DNA from 4 places in the Bifidobacterium sp. SO1 genome. Region 4 is predicted to be linked to each of the others. Evidence: riboswitches for the same ligand, from Rfam matches in the RefSeq annotation. Region 4 holds a riboswitch; each other region holds the start of a gene.
The links. A riboswitch is a leader RNA that binds a small molecule or an ion and turns the genes downstream of it on or off. The one in region 4 is predicted to bind thiamine pyrophosphate.
Positions count from the first base shown of each region.

Region 1: linked by a shared signal. The riboswitch ahead of JS541_RS04380 (hydroxyethylthiazole kinase) and the one ahead of JS541_RS15060 (ATP-binding cassette domain-containing protein) in region 4 are both predicted to bind thiamine pyrophosphate.
Region 2: linked by a shared signal. The riboswitch ahead of thiS (sulfur carrier protein ThiS) and the one ahead of JS541_RS15060 (ATP-binding cassette domain-containing protein) in region 4 are both predicted to bind thiamine pyrophosphate.
Region 3: linked by a shared signal. The riboswitch ahead of JS541_RS00800 (ECF transporter S component) and the one ahead of JS541_RS15060 (ATP-binding cassette domain-containing protein) in region 4 are both predicted to bind thiamine pyrophosphate.

Region 1 covers NZ_JAFEJR010000003.1:180,625-187,987, reverse strand. The annotation lists gene dusB (tRNA dihydrouridine synthase DusB) at 1-31, opposite strand, end outside; gene JS541_RS04385 (glycine--tRNA ligase) at 235-1,710, opposite strand; TPP riboswitch at 1,879-1,986, shown strand; gene JS541_RS04380 (hydroxyethylthiazole kinase) at 1,978-2,973, shown strand; gene thiC (phosphomethylpyrimidine synthase ThiC) at 3,135-5,774, shown strand; gene JS541_RS04370 (bifunctional hydroxymethylpyrimidine kinase/phosphomethylpyrimidine kinase) at 5,804-6,670, shown strand; gene JS541_RS04365 (thiamine-binding protein) at 6,804-7,175, shown strand.
Region 2 covers NZ_JAFEJR010000009.1:107,957-115,319, forward strand. The annotation lists gene JS541_RS08755 (glycerophosphodiester phosphodiesterase family protein) at 1-638, shown strand, start outside; gene upp (uracil phosphoribosyltransferase) at 947-1,588, opposite strand; gene JS541_RS08765 (amino acid permease) at 1,941-3,419, shown strand; gene JS541_RS08770 (thiazole synthase) at 3,433-4,356, opposite strand; gene thiS (sulfur carrier protein ThiS) at 4,442-4,636, opposite strand; TPP riboswitch at 4,898-5,001, opposite strand; gene JS541_RS08780 (aldo/keto reductase) at 5,110-6,090, shown strand; gene JS541_RS08785 (phenylpyruvate tautomerase MIF-related protein) at 6,213-6,560, opposite strand; gene JS541_RS08790 (alpha-amylase family glycosyl hydrolase) at 6,635-7,363, opposite strand, start outside.
Region 3 covers NZ_JAFEJR010000001.1:176,496-183,858, reverse strand. The annotation lists gene JS541_RS00825 (universal stress protein) at 1-850, shown strand, start outside; gene JS541_RS00820 (OsmC family protein) at 1,040-1,453, opposite strand; gene JS541_RS00815 (thymidylate synthase) at 1,674-2,477, shown strand; gene JS541_RS00810 (dihydrofolate reductase) at 2,613-3,272, shown strand; gene JS541_RS00805 (low molecular weight protein-tyrosine-phosphatase) at 3,479-3,997, shown strand; TPP riboswitch at 4,254-4,361, shown strand; gene JS541_RS00800 (ECF transporter S component) at 4,453-5,067, shown strand; gene JS541_RS00795 (TatD family hydrolase) at 5,183-6,190, shown strand; gene trmB (tRNA (guanosine(46)-N7)-methyltransferase TrmB) at 6,199-7,068, shown strand; tRNA gene JS541_RS00785 (tRNA-Glu) at 7,275-7,346, shown strand.
Region 4 covers NZ_JAFEJR010000020.1:16,834-24,196, forward strand. The annotation lists gene JS541_RS15060 (ATP-binding cassette domain-containing protein) at 1-2,236, opposite strand, end outside; TPP riboswitch at 2,371-2,499, opposite strand; gene JS541_RS12580 (hypothetical protein) at 2,527-3,645, opposite strand; gene JS541_RS12585 (ATP-binding cassette domain-containing protein) at 3,642-4,304, opposite strand; gene JS541_RS12590 (hypothetical protein) at 4,400-5,524, opposite strand; gene JS541_RS12595 (hypothetical protein) at 5,647-6,339, opposite strand; gene JS541_RS12600 (response regulator transcription factor) at 6,833-7,363, shown strand, end outside.

The DNA of each region.
Region 1 (7,363 bases), on a different contig from region 4:
TGAGCACGGTTTCAGCATCCTTGTTCGTCACGATATGTTGTCCCTCATCTGATGGAATAGGTTCCGGATCGAATACAAAGGTCAATAACGCACTTGGCCCCCTCTGCTGAGAGGGCTGTCATCCGCAGGATGACTGGGGGAGAGATCGGCGTTATGGCTTCTTCCCTCCCCCACCCGGCTTCGCCGGGAGCCCCCTCATCAGAGGGGGCCGAGGTCCGCTCGGCGAACAGCGGATCAGTACAGGCCGCCGGCCTCGTTGATCTTCACGGAGTCCGGCCAAGCCTCGCCGCCCATCGCGACCGGCTTTTGCGGCACGTGCGTGCGCTTCTCGCCGATGCGGGCGTCGACGTACTCGGCGACCTTGTCCAGGGAGATGCGCTCCTGGTTCATGGTGTCGCGGTCGCGGATCGTCACAGCCTGGTCGTCGAGCGTGTCGAAGTCGACGGTGATGCACAGCGGGGTGCCGATCTCGTCCTCGCGGCGGTAGCGGCGGCCGATCGCGCCGGCCTCGTCGTAGTCGATCATCCACTCGTGCTGGCGCAGGTCGGACGCGAGGTTCTGCGCGACGGTCTGCAGCTCGGGCTTCTTGCTCAGCGGCAGCACGGCGGCCTTGATCGGGGCCAGACGCGGGTCGAGGCGCAGCACGGTGCGCTTGTCGACGCCGCCCTTGGTGTTCGGGGCCTCGTCCACGTCGTACGCGTCCACGAGGAAGCACATGAGGGAGCGGGTCAAGCCGGCGGCCGGCTCGATGACGTACGGCACGTACTTCTCGCCGGTGGCCTGGTTGAAGTAGCTCAGGTCCTCGCCGGAGTGCTTGGCGTGCGCCGACAGGTCGAAGTCGGTGCGGTTCGCGATGCCCTCGAGCTCGCCCCAGTCAGAGCCCTGGAAGCCGAACTTGTATTCGATGTCGACGGTGCGCTTCGAATAGTGGGCGAGCTTGTCCTTCGGATGCTCGTAGTGGCGCAGGTTCTCCGGCTTGACGCCGAGGTCGAGGTACCACTGGGTGCGCGCGTCGATCCAGTACTGGTGCCAGTCCTCGTCGGTGCCCGGCTCGACGAAGAACTCCATCTCCATCTGCTCGAACTCGCGGGTGCGGAAGATGAAGTTGCCCGGCGTGATCTCATTACGGAAGGACTTGCCCATGTTGGCGATGCCGAACGGCGGCTTGGAACGAGACGAGGTCATGACGTTCTTGAAGTCCACGAAGATGCCCTGCGCGGTCTCCGGGCGCAGGTAGTGCAGGCTGTTCTCGTCCTCGACCGGGCCGAGGTGCGTGCGCAGCATCATGTTGAAGTCGCGCGGTTCGGTCCACTTGCCGCGGGTGCCACAGTCGGGGCACACGATGTCGGCCATGCCGTTCTCGGGCAGCTTGTCGCCGTGTTTCTCGGCGTAGGACTCCTGCAGCTTGTCGGCGCGGTTGCGCTTGTGGCAGTTGAGGCACTCGACCAGCGGGTCGTTGAACACAGCCACGTGGCCAGAGGCGACCCACACCGGGGTCGGCAGGATGATGGACGTATCCACGCCCACCACGTCGCCACGGGTGACGACCATCGAACGCCACCATTCGCGCTTGATATTGTCCTTCAGCGCGACGCCGAGCGGACCGTAATCCCACGCGGAACGGGTGCCGCCGTAGATTTCTCCGGCGGGGAACACGAACCCGCGACGCTTCGCGAGGGACACGACTTCATCGAGTTTGGATACAGCCACAATGCACCTTCTGGTTTGAACGGTTTGGGGACTAGTTAGCGTTCCCGAGTCTATAGGCACAGCGTGACAGTGATATAAGGAGCGCCTTAATACCACAGGCGGGCAAGAAACGCCAGAGGAAGGACACGAAAGAACGGGGATATGTCCATGTTGGGGCATAGCGTCGGGAGCGTAATGCAGGGGAACCCGGCCGGTGCGGCGGGTTGAGAGAGGCGCGAGCCTGACCCTTAGAACCTGTTGGTTAAGACCATCGTAGGGAGCAGCGATATGAGCGAAGATTCGCATACCGACACGCAGTCGCATTGTTGCGGTTGCGCCGATCAATCAGGCACCGATCAGTCAGATGCCGGTCGGTCCGACATCGACCATTCCGTCTGTGATCAGGCCGGCATCGATCAAACCGCCACCGAACCGACCGATCTGGCCGATCTGCGCGAGCGCATCGCACAGGCCGTGCACGATGTCAGGGAACGTACGCCGCTGGCGCAGTCGTTCACCAATTTCGTGACGATCAACCTCGTCGCGAACGCGCAGCTCGCGGCCGGCGGCACCGCGGCGATGAGCTTCCTGCCGGACGACGTGATCGACACCGCGTCGATTTCGGGCGCGGACTACATCAACGTCGGTACGCTGCTGCCGTTCTACAAGGATGCGCTGCCGCAGATCGCCCGCGCGTTCCGCAAGTCCGGCCACCCGTGGGTGCTCGACCCGGTCGCGGCCGGCATCGGCAAGACCCGCACGGAGATCCTGCGCTCATTCCGCGCCGCTCCCCCGACGATCGTGCGCGGCAACGCGTCCGAGATCATCGCGCTGGCGACCATGTGGGGACTGGTCTCCCCCGACGAGGCGAGCCGGCCGGCCGGCGTGGAGTCGGTGGACGAGGTTGATGCGGCGGTCGAACCGGCGAAGACGCTGGCGGCGTTCCTCGCTCGATCCGCGCCGCACGGCACGGCGGCGGTGGCCGTGTCCGGCAAGGTCGATCTCGTGACCGACGGCGAGCAGGTCTACCGCCTGCCGGGCGGCAGCGCGCTGATGGCGAAGATCACCGGTGCCGGCTGCTCGCTGGGCGGCGTGACCGCGACGTACCTAGCGGTCGCCGAACCACTGACGGCCGCGCTGGCAGCCTCGCTGCTGTTCAACCGCGCCGGCGAGATCGCCGAGGCGAAGTCGGACGGCCCGGGCACGTTCCAGCCGCACTTCCTCGATGCGTTGTGGAACCTCACGCCCGCACAGGTGGCGGGTTCCGCGATCGTGACGGGGTAACGGCATTCCGGCAGTCAGAAACAGATCAAGGTCACACCATCTACGCTCCCTCAGTCAGCCTTCGGCTGCCAGCTCCCTCAGCCGAGGGAGCCAAGGCTCCGCCAGCACCAATCCAACATCAACCAAGACTTTCCTATTAATCAACCCAAAAGGAAAACCACATGAACAACTATCCATTCGCATCGATGCGCGACTCGTTCGACCTGTCCGCGTATTTCGTCGTCGGCCCGCAGGACACGCACGACCGACCGGTCACCGATGTGATCGAGGAGGCGCTGCGCGGCGGCGCGACGTTCATCCAGCTGCGCGCCAAGGATGCCGACGCCAAGGAGATCACCTCGCTTGCCCAGGACATCGCGCAGATCATCGAGGACAACGACAAGTCCGATTCGGTCGCGTTCGTGATCGATGACCGCGTGGATGTCGTGTGGCAGTGCCGCAACAAGGGCATCAAGGTCGACGGCGTGCACATCGGCCAGACCGACATGGAGCCGCGCGAGGCCCGCGCGATGCTCGGCGACGACGCGATCGTCGGCCTGTCGGCGGAGACCGAAAGCCTCGTCAAGATCATCAACGAGCTGCCCGACGGCTGCATCGACTACATCGGCGCCGGTCCGCTGCACGTTTCCACGACCAAGCCCGAGGCTTCGGTCGGTGGCAATGACGGTTCCGGCCGCACGCTCGACGCGGACCAGATCAACACGATCTGCTCGGCCTGCGACTTCCCGGTCGTGGTCGGCGGCGGCGTGACCGCGGCCGACATGGACATGCTCGCGCACACCAAGGCCGCCGGCTGGTTCGCTGTCTCCGCGATCGCCGGTGCGGACGATCCGCAGGCCGCGACCCGCGCGATGGTCGAGGGCTGGAAGGCCGTGCGCGGCGACGCGAAGCACGGCTACGCCAAGCGCGTGATCGCCAAGCCGGAAACCAGCGAAGGCGCAGCCGCCGAGTCCGCCGAGCCGAAGTTCACCAACGCGAAGGAGGCCAAGGAGGCGCAGAAGCTCGCCAAGCAGCAGCGCGTCGACATCGCAGCCCGCGGCTCCAAGCAGCGCGACAAGGCGCATATCCGCAAAACCAAGTCGGTGCATTTCGAAAACCAGTTCGGCTCCTACGATCTCGAGGTGCCGTACACCGAGATTAAGCTCTCGGACACGCCCGGCGTCGGCCCGAACCCGCCGTTCCACGACTACAACACCGAAGGCCCCAAGTGCGATCCGAAGGAGGGTCTGAAGCCCCTGCGCCTCGACTGGATCCTCGACCGCGGCGACGTTGAGGAGTACGAGGGCCGCGAACGCAACCTCGCGGACGACGGCAAGCGCGCCATCAAGCGCGGCAAGGCCACCAAGGAATGGCGCGGCCGCAAGCACAACCCGCTCAAGGCCAAGGACCACCCGATCACGCAGATGTGGTACGCCCGCCACGGCATCATCACCCCTGAGATGAAGTACGTGGCCGAGCGTGAGAACTGCGACGTCGAGCTGGTGCGTTCCGAACTCGCCGCTGGCCGCGCGGTCATGCCGTGCAACATCAACCACCCCGAGGCGGAGCCGATGATCATCGGTTCCGCGTTCCTCACCAAGCTCAACGCGAACATGGGCAACTCGGCCGTCACCTCGTCCATCGACGAGGAGGTCGAGAAGCTGACGTGGGCCACCAAGTGGGGCGCGGACACGGTCATGGACCTGTCCACCGGCAACGACATCCATACCACGCGCGAATGGATTCTGCGCAACTCCCCTGTCCCGATCGGCACCGTGCCGATGTATCAGGCGCTGGAGAAGGTCGAGGACGACGCGTCGAAGCTGAGCTGGGAGCTGTTCCGCGACACCGTGATCGAACAGTGCGAGCAGGGCGTCGACTATATGACCATCCACGCGGGCGTGCTGCTACGCTTCGTGCCGCTGACCGCGAACCGCGTGACCGGCATCGTCTCGCGCGGCGGTTCGATCATGGCCGAATGGTGCCTGCAGCATCATCAGGAAAGCTTCCTGTACACGCACTTCGACGAGCTGTGCGACATCTTCGCCAAGTACGACGTCGCGTTCTCGTTGGGCGACGGCCTGCGTCCGGGTTCGCTTGCGGACGCGAACGATCCGGCGCAGCTGGCCGAGCTGATGACGCTGGGCGAGCTGACCAAGCGCGCGTGGGCCAAGGACGTGCAGGTCATGATCGAAGGCCCGGGCCACATCCCGTTCGACACGGTGCGCATGAACATCGAGATGGAGAAGGCGATCTGCAACGACGCGCCGTTCTACACGCTGGGGCCGCTGACGACCGATACCGCGCCGGGTTACGACCACATCACGTCCGCGATCGGCGGCGTGGAGATCGCCCGCTACGGCACGGCCATGCTGTGCTACGTGACGCCGAAGGAACATCTGGGTCTGCCGAACAAGGACGACGTCAAGCAGGGCGTGATCGCGTACAAGATCGCCTGTCATGCGGCCGACATCGCCAAGCACCACCCGCACGCGCAGGATCGTGATCTTGCGATCTCGAAGGCCCGCTTCGAGTTCCGTTGGCTCGACCAGTTCAACCTGAGCTACGATCCGGACACCGCGATCGCGTTCCACGACGACACGCTGCCGGCCGAGCCGGCGAAGATGGCGCACTTCTGCTCGATGTGCGGCCCGAAGTTCTGCTCGATGGCCATCTCGCAGAACATCCGCAAGCAGTTCGGCAACGCCGCTCAGCAGGAGCAGATCGTCAACGAGTCCGCCGAGGAGATCGCCAAGGGCATGGCCGCGATGAGCGAGAAGTTCAAGGAGCAGGGCGGCAAGCTCTACACCACCGCCCAGTGACCCGTATCCATCAACAGAAAGGAACTTGCATGCCCACCACGCTTCCCGCCGTACTGGCGATCTCCGGGTCGGATTCGTCCGGCGGGGCGGGCATGCAGGCCGATCTCAAGACCATGCTCGCCAACGGCGTGTTCGGCATGTCCGCGATCACGGCGATCACCGCGCAGAACACGATGGGCGTCACCGCGGTCGAGAACGTGCCGGCGAGCATGGTCGCCGCGCAGATCGACGCGGTGTTCGCGGACATCCCGCCGGCGGCCGTCAAAATCGGCATGGTCTCGTCGGCCGGGATCATCGAGACGATCGCCGACCGTCTCGCCGCGCATCACGCGCGCAACATCGTGCTCGACCCGGTCATGGTCGCCACGTCCGGCGCGAAGCTCATCGACGATGACGCGATCGCGGCCCTCACCGAACGGCTGTTCCCGCTGGCGACGCTGGTCACGCCGAACATCCCCGAAACCGAGGAGCTGGTCGGATTGATCCAGCATCAGTCCGCCGCGCTCGACACCGCGCAATGGTTCTCCCCTGCCGTCTCGCCGCTCGCACAGGCCGATGACGCGCATGCCGCGATGGAACAGGCCGGCCGCACCGTGGCCGGCCGATATGGCTGCGCGGTACTCGTCAAGGGCGGGCACGGCGTGACCGACGCGAACGATCTGCTGGTCGGACCGGACTGCACCGCGACATGGTTCCCGGGTACGCGCGTCGATAATCCGAACACGCATGGCACCGGGTGCACGCTGTCGTCGGCCATCGCCGCGAACCTCGCCAAAGGCGAGCTGCTGCCCGACGCGATCCGGCACGCCAAGAACTATCTGACCGGCGCGCTCAATGCCCAACTCAATCTCGGCCACGGTTCCGGCCCGATGGACCACGCATGGGCGAGCCGTTAAGCAGGAAGCCCTGTGGGCTTCCTGTAGGCGAGCCCTGAGCGAGGCGAAAGCCGAACGAAGGCAAAAATCCGCCGCGCCAACGGCGCGTCCGTAATTGCAGGACCGAGCCGTTGAACACAAAGGAGCAACCATCATGCCTATTGATCGCAATGCCGTCAAGCAGGAAGTCCCCATCGACCCGAAGACCGGCAAGCCCTACCTCAACACGGTCGCCGCGATTCAGGTGTCCGTCTCCGGCGCTGGCTCCGAGGTCTCGCCGTACGTGGCCCAGGCCATTCAGGTGATCCGCGAATCCGGTCTGTCTCAGGAGACCAACGCGCTGTTCACCGATGTCGAGGGCGATCTTGACGAGGTGCTGCACGTCGCCGGCGAGGCCGCCAAGAAGCTCGCCGAGCAGGGATACCGCACGAGCCTCGTGCTGCATATGGATATCCGCCCCGGATTCACCGGCCAGCTCACGGAAAAGCCCAAGATCGTCGACGAGATTCTAGGCAAGAACGCCTGATCCGTCCACTATGTGACCGTTCCCGGGCATCCGGCGCACACAAACCTAATCTATCGACAAGGACAACGCTCGCCTACACAATAGGCGGGCGTTCCGGGTTCAAGGCCGGTTTTCGCGCACACCGCGCATCCCACACAATGGGATCGTTAGGACGCCGATCGACCAGCCAAGATTCCCAAGTAGAGGTT
Region 2 (7,363 bases), on a different contig from region 4:
ATCCGCGCCGCGTGGCCGATCTGACGTACGACGAGCTGACCCGCATCCCCCTGTTCCCGAACGATGCTCCGGGCACCGCGATCGCGTCCGAACTGCCCGGCGCCGACGATCCGGCGACCGTCACAACCCCCGCGAACCCGCCGGCCGGCTACTACCAGCACGTGCCGCTGTTCTCGGACGTGCTGCGCGTGGTCGCCGGCCGTGTGCCGCTGATCGTGGAGTACAAGTTCGACGACAACGCCGCGTTCGGTTCGCGCGAAGAAGAGCTGGTGGAGAAGGGCGACGCGCTGCTGCAGGCGTACGACGGCGCGTATGTGATCGAATCGTTCAACCCGCGGGCCGTGGAATGGTACAAGAACCATCGTCCGGAAGTGTGCCGCGGTCAGCTGGCGGGCGGTGTGACGCTCGAGGAAGACGGTTGGCTGGAGTGCGTGGCCGGACTGCTGATCTTCGACTGGATGTCGCGGCCTGATTTCGTGGCGTATGACTGGCATGGCGGCAACTATCCGCAGGTTCGTGCGTCCCGTGCGATGGGCGCGACGGCTGTCTCATGGACCGTGCGCAGCAGCGACGAGTTGGCCGAGTGCGATGACTGGTTCGACCGTCACATCTTCGAGGCGTTCGTGCCCGAGCGCTGAGGCGGGGTGCCCATCTCATCTCATAGGTGGGTGAAATAGGACACCGAAAATCATAAGTGGGTATTTGTGGACTAGTTAGACTCCGATCGGAGGTCCAAATAGTCCACAAATACCCACTTTCGTTATTTCGACGTGTGGGATGGTCCGGATCTACCCACCTTTGCCGTTGTGAGATCCGGATTCACCCACTTTCCGTCTTTCCCCGATCCGGGTTCACCCGTCCGTCATCCTGTGAGGTCCGGGTTTGCCCACTTATCATGTCACGTATCACCGTGACGATCGGTTGATCGGTTCCGTGTACGACTTCGTCAGTCGACCACGCCGTAGAGGCGGTCGCCGGCGTCGCCCAGACCCGGCACGATGTAGCACTTCTCGTTGAGCTTCTCGTCGACCGCGCACACGACGACCTTGAAATCGATGGACGGGTCGATGTGCTCCTGCACGAACTGGATGCCTTCCGGCGCGGCGATGATGCACACCGCGGTGACATCCTTGGCGCCGCGCTCGGCCAGATAATGCGTGGCGGCGACGAGCGTACCACCGGTGGCGAGCATCGGGTCGATGAGGAAGCACTGGCGGCCGGTCAGGTCGTCGGGCAGGCGGTTCGCGTAGGTGATCTGCTGGGTCGGGTGCTCCTCGTCGCGCTTCATGCCGAGGAAGCCGACTTCGGCGGACGGGATCATCTTGGTCATGCCGTCGAGCATGCCGAGGCCGGCGCGCAGCACGGGCACGATGATCGGGCGGGGTTCGGCGATGTGCTTGCCGATCATCGGGGCGACCGGCGTTTCGATCGGCTTGTCGACCACGTCGAGGTTGCGGGTGGCCTCGTATGCCTCCAGCATGACGAGTTCGGAGACGAGCTCGCGGAAGGTGGCGGAGGAGGTGTTCTTATCGCGCAGGACGGTGAGCTTGTGCTCGACCAGCGGGTGATTCAAAACAGTGAGTTCCATAAGACCCAAGCGTACTACGAAAGCCCCGCGCAATCGCTGGCCGGGGAGGGGTGCCGCGCCGGACGTTTTGGGATGGCGGCGGGCGGGGACGTGTGTCTCGCCGGACGGACTGCCGCGCCGGATGATTGCTCGATACGTTGACGCACCGCGCGTCTATTCGGACGTCGGCGCCGCATCGTCCGGCGCCATATCGTTCCGACATCGCCCGGAATCGGACGGATCGCACGGCGGTCGCGCGGGACGGCATACAATAGCGGCCATTGCATACGGTTGCATCGATTGGCGATACGCGAACCGATGCACGTCCGATCGACCGGCTCTCTGCAACGAGAGCAAGAGAGAAAGAAGCAAGATGGCAGCATCACCCGTCCCAACCACGTCTCGCCACCCACGTGAGACCGACGACGTCCCCGTTCCCGCAACCCTGCGAAAATCGCTGAAAAACCGCCACATCCAGCTCATCGCCCTCGGTGGCGCGATTGGCACCGGCCTGTTCTACGGTTCGAGTGAGTCGATCAGCCTCGCCGGCCCGAGCATCCTGCTCGCTTACCTGGTCGGCGGTCTCGCGATCTTCATGATCGTGCGAGCGTTGTCCGAAATGTCGGTCGAAGACCCGAAGGCCGGCGCGTTCAGCTACTACGCCACCCGCTACTGGTCGAAGCGCGCGGGCTTCGTCTCCGGCTGGAACTACTGGTTCAACTACATCCTCGTGTCGATGGTCGAGCTGTCGGTCGTCGGCTCATTTGTCAACTACTGGTTCCCGAACATTCCGCAGTGGGTGTCCGCGGCCGTGTTTCTCGTCGTGATCGCCGCCGCGAACCTGCTCGGCGTGAGCAAGTTCGGCGAGTTCGAATTTTGGTTCGCGATCATCAAGATCGTGGCCGTCGTCGCGATGATCCTCGGCGGTCTCGCGGTACTCGTCGCCAATCTCCCGACCGCGTCCGGCATCAAGGCCAGCTTCGCGAACTGGTTCGCGATCGACGGCGGTTTCTTCCCGCACGGCCTCATGCAGCGCACGGCCGACGGCCAGTGGACCGGTCTGCTCATGGCCCTGTGCGTCGTGATGTTCAGCTTCGGCGGCACCGAACTGATCGGCATCACCGCGGGCGAGACCGAGAACCCGCGCACCACGATCCCGCGTGCCACGAACGGCATCATCTGGCGCATCCTCGTGTTCTACATCGGCGCGCTCGGCGTGATCATGGCCGTGGTGCCGTGGAACACGATCGACGGCAAGTCCAGCCCGTTCGTGCAGATCTTCGACTCGGTGGGCGTGCACGCGGCCGCCGGCATCCTCAACTTCGTGTGCCTGACCGCCGTGATGAGCGTCTACAACTCCGGCCTGTACGCGAACTCGCGCATGCTGTACTCGCTCGCCAAGCAGGGCAACGCACCCGCGTACCTCGGCAAGCTCAACTCGCGCGGCGTGCCGGTCGCGGGCGTGATCACCTCCGCGATCATCACCGCGCTGGCCGTAGTTGTCGTGTTCCTGTGGCCGGAGTTCGCGTTCAACTATCTCATGTCGATCGCGACGATCGCCGGCGTGATCAACTGGTCGATGATCATGATCACGGAAGTGCACTTCCGCAAGGTCGTCGCGGCCGGCGACGGTCCGGCCGAACTTGCCGGACTGCAGGGCAAGACGGCGTTGGACGCGATCCACTTCAAGCTGCCGTTCGCGCGCGTGATGCCGTATATCGTGCTCGCGTTCCTTGCGCTCGTCGTGGTGCTCATGTGCTTCTCGCCGAGCTACCGCGTGGCCGTGGTCGCCGGCGTGATCTGGCTGGCGATTCTGCTCGCCGCCTACCAGATCACGCAGGTGCGCAAGTAATCACGCGCGGTAATCACTTGCTGGCAGAGAGATAGTCGGCCGCGTTGGTCGGGCTGGACGGCACCGCATGACCCTCGGTCACGGTGCCGAGGCCCGCAAGATACGCTTCGCGGCCGGCCTCGATCGCGTGCTTGAACGCGCGCGCCATCACCGGGATGTTGCCCGCGGACGCGATCGCCGTATACGCCATCACCGCGTCCGCGCCCATCTCCATCGCCTCGGCGGCCTGGCTCGGCCGGCCGATACCCGCGTCGATGATGACCGGCACATGCGCGTTGGCGATGATCACCTCGATGAAATCGCGCATCCGCAGCCCCTTGTTCGAGCCGATCAGCGAGCCGAGCGGCATCACGCACGCCGCGCCCGCCTCCTCAAGCTGCCGCGCCGCGATCGGGTCCGGGAACATGTACGGCATCACCACGAACCCCTCCTTCGCGAGCATCTCGGTCGCGCGGATCGTCTCCGCGTTGTCCGGCAACAGGTACTTCGTCTCGTGCTCGATCTCGACCTTCACGAAATCGGTCTGGCACACCTCGCGGGCGAGTCGCGCGATGCGCACCGCCTCTTCCGCGTTGCGCGCGCCCGACGTGTTCGGCAGCATCGTGATGCCCTTGGGGATGTAGTCGAGCAGGTTGTTCTCGGTGGTGCGGCAGCGGCGCAGCGCCATCGTGACGATCTGCGTGCCCGCGTTCTCGATCGTGGCCTTGATGAGGTTCAGATCGTAGCGGCCCGAACCGAGGATGAACCGGCTCGTGAACTTGTGCCCGCCGAGGATGAGCGGATCGGCGTCGCCGGTCGCAATCGCGTCGTAGGCGTGGGCGTCCGGCTCGGGCAGCAGCGCGGTGTTCGTGGCAGTGCCGACGAGTTCGTCGAGCGTCGGTTCGGTGGGCGAAACGTTGGGTTCGGTGGATGGTGCAGTCATGGTTACTCCAGTCATGGTTACTCCTTCGTATTCGATGTCGTATGGATGCCGTTGGTTGCCGCGGCATGCCCGTTGCCGGTCGTCACGGCCGTCACGGCCGTCAGCCGCCCTGCACGAACGTGACGATCTCCACGGTGTCGGTGCCCTTGAGCATCGTCTGCGCGCGCTTTGCCCGCGGCACGATCTCGCCGTTGAGCTCGACGGCCACACGGGCCGGCTTGAATCCCTTGCGCTCGATGAACTCGGCGACGCTGATCGGCCCGTCGAGCTGCTCCTCCTGACCGTTGACGATCATCGGTTCCCCTTCCCCGGCCGCGCCGGATTCGAAAAAAAGGGTCGCTGAAGCAGCCGTACCCTGTGAGGTGGTGCGCCCCTTCATGACCCTTGTCGTAAGTATCACTGGTTGTTCTTGAATTATGTTGAGTTGTCGCGCAAACGATCATCCGAACAGCGGCGCGGCGACACGGTGACGAGTCCGCGCGCAACGACGATGCAACGGATGCGAAAACCCGCGCAGACTGAAAAAATGATCGCGAACCGCCGCGCATCGATTGCGACGGCGAAACAACCCGTTTCCTTACGGCGGCATGACCCGCATCAAGTTGACGGTCGAAGTTCGCGACTTCCTCTCAGCCCAGCCGGGCTCCCGTTCGGTTGCGTGACCATCATAAGCCCCGGGGTGCGACAGGGCATCCAGCGGCGGTGCGATCCGCCGTGAAACGATGAAGCAGCGTATCCGCGTCAGGGGCTCGCACGATGATGGGCGGTATGACGACGTTGCAACATGGCACTGATTTCGCGAACACGGTCGATTTCGCGGGGCATCGCATCTCCAGGCTCGGCATGGGCACGATGGCGCTCGCCATCGAGGGACGTCCGGACCGTGAGACGGCGATCGGCACGATCCACGCCGCGCTCGACGCCGGCGTGCGCTACCTCGACACCGCGTGGTCGTACTACCTGCCGACCGCTCCGGGCGCGGACGGCACGGGCGTTCCCGGCGATTTCGGGTACGGCGAAATGCTGGTGCGCGACGCGCTCGCCAGTTGGGACGGTCCGCGCGGCGAGGTGCTGGTGGCGACGAAAACCGGATACCGGCGCACGATCGACACGGACGTCGCGGCAGGGGAGGCTGTGGCGCAGGACGACCGCCAACGATTGCAGGCGGCCGGCAGCCGGTACGGTTGGATGGCCGATTCGCGGCCCGAGACGATGATCCGCGACGCGAAGGAATCGGCGCGTCACCTTGGCGTGGACGCGCTCGACCTGCTGTATTCGCACGGTCCCGATCCGGCCGTGCCGTACGAGGATCAGATCGGCGCGCTCAGGACGCTGCTCGACGAAGGCGTGATTCGCTACGCCGGCATCTCCCGCGTGAACAACGCGCAGATCGACACGGCCCGCGCGATCCTCGGCGACAAGCTGATCGCCGTGCAGAACCAGTTCTCGCCCTCGCACCCCGATCCGGAACATACGATGGAGCATTGCGCCGAACTCGGGCTTGATTTCGTGTGCTGGTCGCCGCTCGGCGGGTTCCTCGACCCGTTCGACCGGCATGCGTACGATCCGTTCCGTGCGGTTGCTGCCGCGCGTGGCGTCTCGTACCAGCGGGTGGTGCTCGCATGGGAGCTGACCCGGTACGACCGTCTGTTCACGATCCCGAGCGCCCGCAATCCGCATGAGATCAACGATTCGTTCGCCGCGACTGATCTGCGGCTGACCCCGGACGAACTCGCGCTGCTCGGCTGAGACCGGGCGAAACAACAGAGGCGTGGCGGTTTTCTCTCGCTGAGCGCTGGCTCAGCGAGAGAAAACCGCCACGCCTCATAACAGCGCGCTGTATGCGGCCGCGATGGAGCTGTGACAACTAACTAGAAGTTGCCGCCGTTCCACCCCCAGTCCGTCGTCGCCGTGTAGCGGATGTACGTGCGGTCCTGCGGAATGCCCAGCGTGCCCTCGAGCGCCGCCATGATCGACTCGGTCAGCTTCTCCCACGCCGAACCGGGCACGGAACGACCGAACACGTTCACCTCGACGTACGCCGCCGGCTTGTCGTCGGATCCGGCGAAGTAGATCGGCATGTCGTCCTCGAACGGGCACATCAGCCAGCCTTCGGACTTGCCGGGCACCGCGCTGATCGCCTTGCCGTACGCGGCCTTGAGCGCCTCGCGCTGCTCGGGCGTGGTCTTGACGGAGACGTGGGTGTGAATAACGGGCATGATTCCTCCTTGATACGTGTGTATCGTTGCCGCTTCCATCCTAATCGCCGTCGCGGCGGCGGAACAGCCGTGCGTCAGCCGAGGATGACGAAGGACTGCGGAGGCAGCGTGAGCGTGGCGCCGTCGACCGCGGGTTCGCCGATGGCGAGGCGGACGGCGGGGGACTGCGCGGCGAATTCGGTCGGGAGCGTGACCGTTTCGGTCTCACGACCGGGATTCATGGCGATGAGGAGGGGAAGACTGCCTGACTCGTTGCGCTCGCCCGAAGAGTCGACCGGAGTGCGCAGATAGGCGAAGACACGGCCGGATTCAGGTGCAGCGACCGGTTCGAACGCCGCGTTGGACCTCAGCGCGGGGGAGTCGGCGCGCAATGCCAGCAGCGACGTGATCCAGTGGTACAGCGAGTCGGCGCGTGCGGATTCCGATGCGACCGTAGGAACGGTCACAGGCGAGACGGCGCCGGTTGCGTCATGGGCCGTATCACCCGCCGGTTCGACCGGCAGATACAGCGCATCGGCGGGCGCGGCGGAGAAGCCAAGATTCGGCAGATCGCCGTCCCACTGCATCGGCGTTCGGCTGCCGGTGCGCGTGTAGCCGCCTTCCTTCGTGGGCAGGTCGCGGTATCGCATGCCGATCTCGTCGCCGTAATACACGAACGGGCAGCCGGGCATCGTCAGCAGCATGCCGAAGGCGATCTTGCGCTCGCGTTCGGTCAGTCGCGGCGCGAACCGTCGCGTGTCGTGGTTGCAGGAGATCAGATCGAAGAGGCCGCCCGCGCGCTCGCAGTCGCGCAACTGCGGCAG
Region 3 (7,363 bases), on a different contig from region 4:
CGCGCATTCCGACGCACAGGAGATCCTGTCCAAGGCCAAGGCCATCGCCGACGAGCAGGGCGTGGAGGCCGCCACGCTGATCGTCACCGGAGACCCGGCGTCCGTGTTCGTCGAACTGTCGCGCAACTACAACCTGATCGTCATCGGCAACCGCGGCAAGGGCGGACTGGCCGAGCGGCTCCTCGGCACGACGTCGTCGTCGCTGCCGGCGTACGCGTACTGCCCGATCGTCGTCGTGCCGTACACCGACGACGACGGCAACCTGATGCACCTGAACAACACGATCACCAAGGTCGCGGTCGGTTCCGACGAATCCAAGTGGGGCTTGAAGGCGCTCGAGATCGCGGCTGCGTTCGCGGACACGTGGGGCGCGGAGCTCGACGTGATCTCCGCCGTGCCGAAGATCCAGGGCATCGACGGTGAGGAGGGCGTGATCGAGTCCTACAAGGAGGATCTTGACGTGCGCCTGAAGCCGATCGTGGAGGCGCATCCGGGACTCAAGGTCAACAAGCAGGTCGTGCCCGGTTCCGCGGTGAACGCGCTGACCAAGGCTAGCTGGGACCACGACGTCGTGGTCGTCGGTTCGCGTGGCCGCGGCGGCTTCACTGGTCTGCTGCTCGGTTCGACCAGTCAGGGACTGCTGCAGCACGCCGTGACGCCGGTGTACGTGGTGCCGCGCAAGTACGTGGAGGCTGCGGAAAGCCGCCTCGACACGGTGCCGAGCTCGCCGGCCGAAGTGCCGACCAAGTCGCTCGACGAGATCAGCGGCGTTGAGGAGGTCGCGGTGCCGACCGCCGAGCCGGAGGTCGCCGCGAAGATCGAGGCCAAGATCGACCCCGACCGTCAGTAGGCCGTTCATCAGTAGATAGCGATTGCCCGGATGCGTCGCGCTGAGGTATCTCTCTTGGCGCAACACATCCGGGCAATTGTGGTTGATCGCCGAGAATAGTTGCGCTGAGATAGCGTCAGTGCAACTATTCCCGGATTGTCAGCAGTGCCGCCGGCAAGACCGACGGTGAGATGAGATCAATCGGCGATATCAGTGACGGATCGTCACGTTCATGCGCACGGGGGTCTCCTGCACGTAGGTGTGCTTGACCGTGCAGCCCTTGTCGATGTGGCGGGTGACGCGCTCCTTGAGCTTCTCGGCATCCTCGTCGGACAGGTTCGCATCCGTCGCGTCCACGACCACCTGCTCGTCGAAGCTGGTGTACGCGTCGCCTTCCGGATCATACTGGCCGTCGACCACGATCCTGGCGCCCTTGCCCTCGCCGAGCGTGTGCTCGACCGCGAACTCGCTTGACAGCGCGGCGCAGCCGGCCAGCGCGATCTTCATCAGATCGCCCGGCGTGAACACGCCCTTGCCCTTGCCGAACTTGATGTGCGCGCCATCGTCGCTGAACGCGTCCCACGAACCGTCCTTGTTGCGCTCGACCCACAGTCGCTTGCCCATAGTGTCCTCCTTGGAGTCCATGCCCACCGCGCCGCGCCGATCGCGTCGCGTCGTCACCATCCAATCTAGCCCACCCGAGCCGCGGTCCGCACACGATCGTCCAGCAGCGATATCCGTCCAATGCCGACGGGCATGTATGCTGGAACGCATGGCTTTGACACCTGAACAGCTCGCAGACATCCGCACCCGCATCCCGGCCCGACCGGCCACCGACATTCCCATGCCGTATGAGGACCTCGTGCGCAAGATCCTGACTGAAGGCACGCTCAAGTCCGACCGCACCGGCACCGGCACGATCTCCTTGTTCGGCCAGCAGATCCGTTTCGACCTGTCCGGTGGCGACTTCCCGCTGCTGACCACCAAAACCGTGTTCTTCAAGGGACTCGCGTACGAACTGCTGTGGTTCCTCAAGGGCTCGAGCAACGTGCGCTGGCTGCAGGAGCACAACGTGCACATCTGGGACGAATGGGCCGACGAGAACGGCGACCTCGGCCCGGTCTACGGCGTGCAGTGGCGCAGCTGGCCCGCGCCCACGCCCGAGGATCCGAATCGCACCATCGACCAGATCTCGAACGTGCTCGACCTCATCAAACATCATCCCGACTCGCGCCGCATGATCGTCACCGCATGGAACCCGGCCGAGGTCGACCAGATGGCCCTGCCGCCGTGCCACGCGCTGTTCCAGTTCTACGTGGCCGACGGTCGCCTGAGCTGCCAGCTGTACCAGCGCTCGTGCGACATGTTCCTCGGCGTGCCGTTCAACATCGCCTCGTATTCGCTGCTCACGTTGATGATGGCGCAGCAGGCCGGACTTGAGCCGGGCGAGTTCGTGTGGACGGGCGGCGACTGCCACGTCTACGACAACCACATCGACCAGGTGCTCGAACAGCTCGGCCGCGAGCCGTATCCGTACCCGCAGATCAGGATCCGCAAGGCCGACTCGCTGTTCGACTACGACTACAGCGACTTCGAGATCGTCGGCTACCAGCATCATCCGACGATCAAGGCGCCGGTGGCGGTGTGACCGGTGGCCGTGCCGGCCGTGCGGACGTCCGCCGCGTCGCGGTGTGACGTATCCGACATTCCGCGCCCGTCCCGCCGCCGCGTCGCGGTGTGACCGTACACTTGTCCCCAGTCCTAACCCCAAGGAGTGAGTGAAATGGAGCATGACAGTAGCCGCAGTGGCTATCACGAACCCGAGCCCGGAATCGCCGGGCTTGAGAGCGGGGAGGATTGGGGTGACGATTTCCCCAAGACCTTCTCGGTGAACCTGATCTGGGCCGAGGCGCACGACAAGGAAGGTCATGACGGCGCCATCGGTTTCCAAGGCGGCATGCCGTGGCATCTGGCCGAGGATATGAAGCATTTCAAGGAGCTGACCGTCTCGCATCCGGTGATCATGGGCCGCAAGACCTGGGAATCGCTGGATCCGAAGTACCGTCCGCTGCCGAACCGCGACAATATCGTCGTCTCGCATGACCCGCAGTACCGTGCGCTCGGTGCGACCGTGGCCGAAAGCCTGGACGATGCGATGGATTATGCGCGTCAGGAGGCGATTCCCGACGACGGCATGGACCGCAGCGAGATCTGGGTGATCGGCGGGGCGCAGCTGTTCCGCGAGGCGCTGCCGTTGGCCTCGAAGGCGTATGTGACGCTGCTCAAGGCCAAGGTCGACGCGGACACCTACGCGCCGGACGTGCGCGATCTGGTCGATCTTGGCCTGTGGCGCGTCGCCGACGAAAGCCATTGGATGAAGCCGGCCAAGCATGAGGACGGCATCGAGGCGTATCGTTTCGTGACCTACGAGAAGACGCGCTGACCGAAAGCCGACTGTACTCGACAGTAAGTCAGGCTGTATCTGACCGTAGTCGGTTGGTGCCGTTCGTCGCTGATCGTCACCGATCATCGTCGATCATGTACCGACCGATGCCGACCGTGATCGACGGTTCGTGACCGTATCCGATCGCGGTCTTACCCATCCCAGACCGAAATTGCGCGTCACCGCGCCGACCGAAAGCAGTATCGATGACCAGCAACCACCTGTACACCGTGATGACCGTCTGCACCGGCAACATCTGCCGGTCGCCGATGGCCGAGATCATCCTGCGCGCCGAATTCGAGTCGCGCGGACTCGCCGACCGCGTGCGCGTCATGTCCAGCGGCGTGTCCGACGAGGAGTACGGCAACCCGATCGACCGCCGCGCCGTGCGTGTGCTGCGCGCCGACGGCTATGAGATCCCCGCGCACCACTTCGCGCACCGCATCACGCGCGAGGAGATCAACGAAAGCGACCTGTTCCTGCCGATGACCGCGTCGCACATGCGCGCGCTGCTGCGCCAACTGCCGGCCGAGAAGCGCTCCGAAGTGCACATGTACCGCAGCTTCGACCCGAACCTGCCCAAGCCGGCGGCCGGACGCGAGGACGAGATCGATCTGGTTGACCCGTGGTACGGCGGCCCGCACGAGTTCCAGGTCGCGATCGACCAGATCAAGGAAGTCGCGCCGTACATCGTCGACTGGGTCGAGGCGCGGCTGGAGGCGTAGCTCGGGCCGTCGGCACTGCCTATCGTTTCGGCGGAGTATGATCCCCGGTATCTGTCGTTTCGATCGAGCGCAGCTTTTCATTCCTGTCATTTCGACCGAGCGCGGTTTTCTTATTGTCATTTCGACCGAGCGTAGCGAGCGGAGAAATCTTTCCAACGGATTCCCGCTCGCTTTGTGATATTTGCGACATCGATTCTGCACTATTGCCCGCAGCAAAGTCTTGACATTTGTAGCCGCATCCCCGTATCGTGTGAACGTGTCAAGCACGGGGGCTCGCGTGGCGAGCTGAGAGGGATGCGCCAGCATCCGACCGTCGAACGTGATCCGGGCAATACCGGCGAACGAAGTCCTTGAACGTCGTCTGGACTGCGCGCGCCGCGTGTGCTCGCCGGTCTATCGGCCCTTCTGCCGCGTCGCCCTCGCTTGAAGACAACGACAAGAAAGCGAGAGAGATTATGTCTACTGATTCCAAGACTCCGGCCGCGCGTCCGTCGCTGCGCTGGAGCGTCGCCGACATCACCGTCGCCGCCGTCATCGCCGTCGCATCCGGCGTGATCTTCTGGGGTGCGGGCATCGTCACGCAGCCGCTCGAGGCCGTGTTCACGTTCCTGCCCGGCTCCGACGCGCTGCTGTGGGGCCTGTACTACTTCGCCGGCCCGCTGGCCGCCATCATCGTGCGCAAGCCGGGCGCCGCGCTGTTCGCCGAAGTGATCGCCGCGCTCGTCGAAGCGCTGCTCGGCAGCCACTGGGGCGGTCTCGGCACCCTCATCCCGGGCCTCGTGCAGGGTCTGGCCGCCGAAATCGTCTTCCTCATCTTCGCGTACAAGGCGTGGAACCTCGCCGTCACCGTGCTCTCCGGCGCGGCCGCCGGTTTCGCCGGCATGGCCGTCTCGTGGGTCATGTACTACCTGAGCTACGACGCATTCTTCATCGTCACCGCGTTCGTGTGCAGCACGATCTCCGGCATCATCTTCGCCGGCGTGATCGCGTGGTTCCTGTACCAGGCGCTCGCCAAGACCGGCGCGCTCGACCGCGTGGCCGGTGGCCGCGACGCCGCCGCGCTCGTGTGAGCTGTCGGTTGGCTGACGGATCGGCCGTCCGACACGGCCGATGCGATTGATTGACTGAACGGTGACCTGTGATCGATATCGCGGGTCACCGTTTTTGATATGAAGGAGATGTTCGTTGGAGAACCTGTCGCCGAACATGCGGCATGATGCCGCGCTGATGGATACGTTCGCATCGCTGCTGTCCGATGCGCACTGCCATGCCGACGACGCGCGGTTCGTCGCCGTGCAGCGCACGTACGGTGTGAGTTCGGTGATCAGCTGCGCGAACGGCGACCAATGGCGGCATACGTTGTCATGGATCGACGGTGCGGCGGATGGTGACGAGACCGGCGGCGGTGCACGGACAGGGCCGAGTATTGATTCGATCGACGATCGCGCCGTGCCGGAAGCGCCGGGCGCGGTCGATGCGCGGCCGGACATTCGCGTCAGCTTCGGCATCCATCCGTGGGACGCGAACCGGTATCGCATCGAGGATGCGTTGCCGTATCTCGAACAGGCCGCGATCATCGGCGAGATCGGACTCGACGGCGAGTGGACCGACGTGCCGCTGGCCGACCAGCTGACCGCATTCGCAGCGCAGCTCGACTACGCGAGCCGGCTCCGCAAACCGGTCATCCTGCACACCAAGTCGCGCGAACGCGAAGTGCTGGAACTGATCCGGAAGTATCCGAATCGGTACATGGTGCACTGGTATGCGTGCGATCGTTGGCAGGATGAATATCTCGGCATGGGCTGCTACATGTCGATCGGACCGGATGTGACAGCCGACGAATCGGTGCGCTCGCTGGCGCGGCGGATTCCTGACGACCGGCTGCTTGTGGAAAGCGACGGGCTGGAGTCGCTGACATGGGCGTTGGGCCGCGAGTACGGCGTGGATGATTACGTTGGCGCACTGATCGACTTGCTGCGAACGTTGGCGGCGATTCGGGCCGGCGGGTCGTGCGGCGACGGTTGTGACGATCGGCGTGACGGTCGGTTCGGAAACGGGCCGACCGACGATGAGCCGCGACCTGACGGTCGGCTTGCGCATGATCGGCTGGAGACGGCGGCGATCGGTCTTGCGGCGCTGACCCGACGCAACCTGGCGGCGTTCTGCGCGCCTATTCCAAGCCGGCCGCTATAAATAATCCCATGACTATCGAAGAATCAACCGCCGATCAGACGCCGGACGCTCCGGGTGTGGCATCGGCTGCGTCGGACACGCAGGAACGCCCTGCGCTGTACGGCCGCAAGGTGCTCTCGTTCGTGCGCCGTTCCGCACGGCTCGACGACCGTTTGCAGCGTGCATGGGATACGTTTGCAGACACGTACCTGCTCGACATCAACGCGCGCGAAGGCTCTTTGGATGTGCGTGAAGGGCTGCGGGTCGACGCGGATTTCGTGCGCGGGACGTGGGGCAACGACCATCCCTTGATCGTGGAGATCGGCAGCGGTCAGGGCGAGAACGTGGTCGCCGCCGCGGCCGCTCGTCCGGACGTGAATTTCCTGGCGCTGGAGGTGTACGATCCGGGCGTGGCGCACACGCTGCTGCTGGCCGGCAAGCAAGGTCTTGCCAACCTTCGCATCGCGCAGGTGAACGCGCCCGAGCTGTTCAAGGCGTGCGACCCGGGCGTGCTGGCCGAGGTGTGGACGTTCTTCCCCGACCCGTGGCCGAAGATGAAGCACCACAAGCGGCGCATCGTGCAGCCGGAACTGGCCGGCGACGTGCGGCGCGCGCTGGCGGACGGGGGAATGTGGCGCATCGCCACCGACATCGAGGACTATGCGCTGCACGTGCACGAGGTGATGGACGGCGTGGAGGGTTTTGCGAACGTCGGCTCGCTGACCGTGAGCCTGCCGACCGGGCACGTGGGCAAGGGCAATGCCGATACTGCGGCCGACCTGCCGCACGCTGACTTCCGCGAATCGGAACGGTTCGACGGTCGCGTGCTCACCAACTTCGAGAAGAAGGGCCTGGCCGCGGGCCGTGTGATCCACGACTTCACGTACAGGGCCGTGTGAGTTCGCCGGAAGGCGGACACGCTGGCCGGAAACTGGAGCGCCGGCGGATCGTACTTGATGACGGTCGATCCGCCGGCGCCTTGGTATATAGAGAGCTGAAAAGCCCGAAATTCCAACGATCGGAGCGTGTGATGCCGTCGTGGAGCCATGGCGACACGCCGATTTGCGCAACTCCGTGGTCTCGCGTATTATCAATCGAGTTGTTCGCCCCCATCGTCTAACGGTTAGGACACCAGACTTTCAATCTGACAACGAGAGTTCGACTCTCTCTGGGGGTACTCACCGGCTCCGGGTT
Region 4 (7,363 bases):
CGGCCAGATCGGTCGGGTCGAGGCCGAGAATGAGGATGACCGATGGCATGGCGATGGCGAGCACGCGCAGGAACATCGCGCAGCCGAGGTACAGGGAGCCTTGCGTGACATGGATGACGCCAAGCTGGAGGTAGCTCGCGCCGGATGCCTGACCGTACAGGACGATGGAGATGAACGCGCCGGCAGCGCCGACCCAGATCGGCCAGGTCTTGCGGCAGACGGCGAGCGGGTTCACGCCGCCGATCCACAGCAGGATGAATTCGAGGCCGAGCGCGATGGACGCGCTTACCACGTCGAGGCTGAAGAACATGGGGATGCACATGATCAGGCCCATCGCGAACCGGGTGACCGGGTTGAGTCTGGCGACGAACCATGACGGCGACGCCGGTTTGGCCGCCTCCACGCGTTCGGTCGTCGGAGTGACGTGCACGGTCGCGACGATGTCTCCATCATGAGAATTCGCCTCACCAGTGTCATTTCGACCGGAGCCGGCCTCACTCATGTCATTCCGGCCGGAGCGAAGCGGAGCGGAGAAATCTTTCCGGACGCCATCACGCGAAAGAAGATTTCTCGACTCGCTCCGCTCGCTCGAAATGACAGGGTGAGGACCATGCTCGCTCGAAATGACAGGGTGAGGACCATGCTCGCTCGAAATGACAGGACGGGAGCCATGCTCGCTCGAGACGCCAGCGCGCAGACCGTCCTGCGTGAACATGATGCGGCGGGCACCGAGCGCCTCGACGAGCGGTTCGTCGTGCGTGACCATGATGACGGCGGAGCCTTCGTCTCGTGCGATGGCGATGAGCCGCATCATTTCGGTCCATGTGGCGAAATCCTGGCCGAACGTGGGTTCGTCCATGATGAGCACGCGCGGCGCGGCGGCCAGCATGGAGGCGACCGAAAGCCGTCGTTTTTCGCCGCCCGAGAGCGTGTACGGGTTGGCCGGCGCGAAACGGGTCAGGCCGAGCCGAGCGAGCATGTCGTCGGCGATGCGGTTCGCCTCCTCGTCCGTCTTACCCATCGATGTGGGGCCGAGCGCCACTTCGGCGCGCACGCTCGCCGTGGCGAACTGGTGTTCCGGTTCCTGGAACACCATGCCGACCCGGCCGAGCAGTTCGCGGCTCTTCCATTCGTGCGGGTCGTCGCCGCGCCCGTCCGGCACCATGTCGGTGCCCACACGCACATGCCCGGCGATCGGTGGCAGCAGTCCCGCCAAGGTGAGCGCAAGCGTGGACTTGCCCGCGCCGTTCGGCCCCATGAGCGCATACACTTCGCCGCCGTAAAACTCGAGGTTCACGTGTTCGCCGAGCGCCTTGCCGCGGCCGAACGACAAATCGTCGGCGCGCAGCACCGGTTCGCCGGCATGTTCGGGGTCAATATGGGATGCCGGGTTGAGCGGCCGCATCCGCCCGTTCGGATCGCGGTACTCAGTTGGGATGCGACGACCGGGCACCCACGCGCCGCCGGCCGCGAGCACGTCGCCGACCGTGGAGAACACCCCATCGGGCGTGCCGTCGGCGATCACGCCGCCGGTCAGATCGTCCGGGTCGGGCTTGCCGAGCACGATCACCCGGTCGATCAGGTCGAGCCATACGTCGATGTGATGTTCGACGACGATCATCGTCTCATGCGTGGTTTCGAGCACATGCCGAACCGCGTCGTGCACCTCGCGCACGCCGGCCGGGTCGAGGTTCGCGGTCGGCTCGTCGAGCAGCAGCAGTCCCGGATGCATGGCGAGCACGCCGGCAAGCGCGAGCCGCTGACGCTGACCGCCCGACATGTGTTGCGTGGACCGGTCGAGCGCAAGGTCGCCAAGCCCGACGATGTCCAATGATTCGTGCACGCGCTTCCAGATCTCGTCGCGCGGCACGCCGAGGCTTTCGCAGCCGAATGCGGCGTCGTCGCCCACCCGTTCGAGGATGATCTGCGAATCGGGATCCTGCAATACCAGTCCGGCACGGCCTCGTGCGGCCCGCGCGTCAAGTCCGTCGACGGTGAGCGTGCCTTCCTCTTCGCCGTCGTCGGCACCGCCGAGCACGCCGGCGAGCGCAGCCATCAACGTGGATTTGCCTGCGCCGGACGCGCCGAGCAGCAGCACGCGTTCGCCGGGCCGGATGTCGAAGTCGACGTGCCGCAATGCGAAGTCGCGCCGCGTGGTGTGCCGCCATCCCCAGTCGTGAGCGCTGACCGCGGCCGGCGCGATACCGGTTTGCGGAGTCGATGCGATGGCAGGCATGGTATCGGCCGTGATGTCAGACGCACCGTCGGCCGCGGGATCAGCAGGGGAAGAACTGGTCATCGAATGCTCGACCATTGGATCGCGCCTTTCCTCTGGGACGCCGGCCAGATGGCCGAACGCCAACGAATATCAGGCACGGGAAGGCGACATCCGTACGCCGGCATTACCCGGTCACGTTCAATCGGTCGGGACGAATCCCATCTCAGCCATGCCGTCGCGGCCAATACCCGCAACGGTTCGCAGCTCCCGTGTCAACCCCACGAGCATAACCCACCCCGAAGTCAAGGTCAGCGGGTCTTGAAGTAGCGGAAGAGTTGGGATTCGCGGACGAATAGTCCGGCGAGGACGGCCGCGAGCATGCTGGCGGCGAACAGCGCGAGCGGCGCGCGTATCGCAGACAAAAGGATTGCAACGGGGTCGCCGGCCGCCATGCGCCAGCAGTAGGCGGCGATGAGGCTGCACGCCGATATGGTCCCGAGCCCGCTCCACGTGAGCGTCTCCAAGCCGATGCCGAGCAGTTGCGCGCCTTTGGATTGGCCGCAGTGCAGCGCGCCCGCGTATTCGAGCCGGCGTCTTCGCACGCCCACGACGCCGATCAGCAGTCCGGCCGCGAGTCCCGCGCAGGGCATCCACCGGGTCATGCGGCTCGTGTACGAGTCGTGCGCGTCGTAGTGCGAGTCGAATCCCTTGTTGACCGCCATGACGCCGGCCTGGCCACCCGTCGACTCGCCGGAGACGATCACGGTCGAATACAGCAGGTTGTCGGTCTGACCACTGGCGGGCCATTGCCTGGCCCAGCATTCGCCGAACGGCGCGGCTGACGCGGACACCGGCACGACGAGCGCGTATGCGAGACGCGTATCGCGCCCGTCGTTGGGCCATGCGAACACGCCCGCCACCGTGGCGCCGCCGTGGTCGGTGGCGAGCCGGGAACCGACCGTCAGGCCGAAATCGTCGGCGAGATCGGTGGACACCCAGATGCCGGACGCATCGACCGTGTCCGATACCGGCGTGGATGACGCGTTCGCCTGACGGTCGCCGGCGGCGAGAATGCGCAGCAGTCCGGGCGTGACCTCGTACGACGCGATGTCCTTGCCCGGCGTGGACAAGGGCGTGACCTGGTCGCCGGCACGCAACGCGCCGGACGCGTCCGGGCCGTTCGCCGCGTCCGGCAACCGGTCGCACACGGTCCCGTCGATCAGATCGCCGGACGCGATGATCATGCGCGTGTCGGCCAGCGCGTTGATGCGCGTGACCGCCTGCGTCTCCAGGCCGACGACGCCCACCGCCTCGTATCCGCCCAGCAGCAGTCCGGAACAGAGCACGGCGAGCATCATCGCGACCGCATGCGTGGTGCCCGACTCGATGTCGCGCACGCATTCCGAGACGATCGAACCAATCCTCATGACACACCACCCCGCTCACCCGCATCACCACCGGCCGGCATGTCCGTATCCTCGCCGGGGCGCGGCGCGTAGTCGGCCAGGTCGATCACGCGGCCGCACGCGTCGCGCGTGTCCGGATCATGCGTGGCGACCAGCACGATCATGCCCTGACCGGCCAGATTGCCCAGCACATGGCTGACCGAACGCGCGGTGCGCGTGTCCAATTGCGCGGTCGGCTCGTCCACCAGCAGCAGATCCGGTCTGGAGCACACCGCGCGCGCCAGCATCAGCCGCTGCGCCTCCCCGCCCGACAGATCCGAGAACCTGCGGCCGGCCGCGTACTCCAGATCGAACAATCCCATCGCGGCCAACGCCTCGGGCTCCGCGTCACGCCGACGCATCCCCTTGGCCAACAAGGGGAACACGACATGATCCAACGCGGTACGCCGCGCGACCCCGTACGGGTTCTGGAACACCCAGCCGACACGCTCCACGCCCACGCGCTCCACCGTGCCCCGATACGGCTTCTCCCAGCCCGCCAGGATCGACAGCAACGTCGATTTGCCACAGCCCGAAGGCCCGCACACCGCGACCGTCTGCCCCGGTTCCACCGTGAAATCCAACCGTTCGAACAACACGTCCGTGCCCGGGAACCGGTGCGCCAGCCCATGCGCCGTCACGCGCCTGCCCTCACCCCGCGCAGTCCCCGGCACGATCCGCGGGACCACGACGTCGTCCGCGGCGCCTCCCGCGCCACCGGCCGCCACGCCGCGCATCACCGGCAGCTTTCAGCCGCGATGCGGCTGCCGATCGCCACGCGGGCGATCGACGACACGTCAGGCCCGCCATCCCCGGTCCGCACCAGGCTCGCGCCCAGTTCGGAACCCACGATCGACACCCTCACCACGTCAAACGCGCCCGCATCATCCGGGGAACCGTCCCTCGGCACCGCGACGCAACCCTGTGTACCGTCCACGCCGAACACCGCGCCGGCCGGCACGCGCAGCACCGTCACCGGCTCGGCCAACGCGAGCGACGCGCCCAACCCGGCCGCCAGCGTCGCCTCGTCCATCAGCCGGTAGTCATCGCTCGCCGCGACCCTGTCCAGGAACGCCGCATCCGTGATCTCGACGGACCCGGCCGGCAGCGTACCGGTCTGGCCGAGCACGCTGACCGTACGATCCATATCCGCCGCCCGCCCGTTCTTGACCGTCAACCTGGTCAACATGCCGGGCACCTGGCCGACCGCCATGCCCGCCGTCACACCGACGCCCACGACCGCGTCCCACGAGCCGACCCGCACCGACACGGCCGGAATCCACAACACGTCCGCGATCCGCAGACCCCCGTCCGACGTGTCGCCCCGATCGTTCATCAACCGGCGCACGCCCTCGGACGTGTCCCACAGATACTCATCCGAACCGGGCACGCCGCCATACCCCAACCGGTTCAGCTCGTTATTCAACGCGAGCACGTCATCGCCCCTGTCCCCGACGACCAGATCACGATACAAGGGAGTGGCCGTGCCCAACGCGACCACCACACGATCGTTCACCCTATACGCGGCCTTACCCGACTCCAAACCGCCCGCGGACCAGTCCGCGGTCACCGTGCCCGACACGTTGCCGACCAGATCACGCGCCGACGACACCGTCGGAACCAACGTCACCTGCTGCGAACCCGCATACTCCTGCACGCCCACCGGCACGCTCGTCACCTCCCCAGCGGCACCCAACAACCCCGGAGCACGATCAGGCAACCACAACGCACACGCCCCCACCGCCAACGACACCGACACAACCACCGCCAGCAACACCCACGTCACAGACAGACATCCGCCGCGCCGCCGAATGTCCCGGTTCGTCGCGGCACCCTTGCCGTCCTTGTCATCATGAGACATCTTCTTCCCTTCCGTCAGACCGGAACACCCCTATGACAACGATTGCACGACTCGCCCGCGACGCCCGAAGGCAGCCGCCGTTTTCCGTAAGAACCATATCCCGCAATGGCATGGATTCACCCTCACCACAATTGCTCTTTGTCGTCCCCGGGACGATACGACAACATGTTGTTGGCGACTTCGCACGATTGCACGTCGGGATTGCTTCGGTCAAATGAATATGGATCGTTTTGTCCGTCGTCGCGCTTATGTTCATCATCATAATCTTCGCGCGAATAGGTTCTAGGAACCAGACCATTGCGATGCAGACAATCCACAAACCCGTCCTCTATGTTTTCGTAAAGATTCGGGTTACCCTGTTGGACCCCGTACACGTCGTCCACGTAGGAGATGTACTCATCAAAGCACTCACCGGAATCCTGCTCGTATTTCTTTTCCTGAGCCTCGGTTCCCGCCGAACGCGCGGCCTCGGCAAACATACCGTTGGAATACTTGATGAGCTTTAATCCGGTGTATCCTTTGCCGACCATGCAGGTCTTGTATCCGGACCATGCCTGCTCATAGTCAGAAGTCGACACGCTTCCTGACTTCAATGCACGGCGCAGTATGTCCCGCTGGAAATCAGAAAGATCGGGCATATCTGCAAATCCTTCGATATATGAGGAAAGCGACGATGCCAACTTTCCGGAAGGCGCGGCATTGCCATCGTCATCGGCAACAGTCGCGCCTTCCCCGCAACCGGAAAAAAGCAGTATCATACACATCATGTACAGGACGATCACTCGTCCTGTACATGAGCCAAGGTCATTCCTCATAATCACCATTCCTCATAGCAACGAGTAATCCGCGAGATCATTCACATACGTCTTACCGCCGTAGACCTCAACGTATACCTATGGAAGCTCCTCGCAGCAAAGATTTTTTACGGATATTCATGAGAAACCTCTTCCTTCGAGATTGTTTCGACCCATATATTGTTTGACAAGATATGTGCGATACGCAACCCATCGTCTACTGCTTTTGTGTAGAGATAATAGAGGGCATCGCCGTGGTTCATACACAAATGCAGTACTGGCCTTTTGCTCGGGAACAACCTCCGCCATATAATGTCACAAACCTATCTAGGAGGATATCGTGTCAAAGTTTCTCATTGCTCTGCTAACGATTGCATTGTCCTTCGGTACGACGGCACCAACCAACAGCAGCCCCAGCACGCTCGAAACCGCATATTCCGCCAGCCTCTTCGTCGTCTGTCCGCCATATCTGTGGTGGTGGTGCGGCAAAAGATCCTGACAACGTCGGCGTGGCATGATTCGGCAGCCGCAAGCGTCGTCACTCTGGCTGGCAGACAGCCAACCACCTGTGTATTACCGACGAGTAGCCATCGTTGACAACGATCCGCGATCGTTGGCCTCCCTGCGAACGTTGATCAAGGAACAACTTGCTCGATCTTCGGTGATATGGACCACTGCGAACGGCAGTGAAACCGTACAATTATGCTCACAAACCGAGACCATGCCGAATCTGCTCATGCTCGACATGTCCTTGGAAGGGCTGCAGGGACCGGAAGTGATCAGACGAATTCGCAGAGTCTCCGGCAATACCGCGATTCTCGCCATCACCAGTTTCTCCTTGCCGAGATACACATATAAGGTTCAGCGCGCGGGAGGGCAGGGCATAGTCAGCAAAAACAACGAAAATGATATACTCAATGCCGCAGCCGCATTACTGTCCGGACAAGTGCAAAACGGATTTGAATCCCCCAAAATGGCCCATATTCGCATCACTCATGAGCAGTCCACGCAACCTGCTTTGACCATCAGGGAAGCGGAGATCATC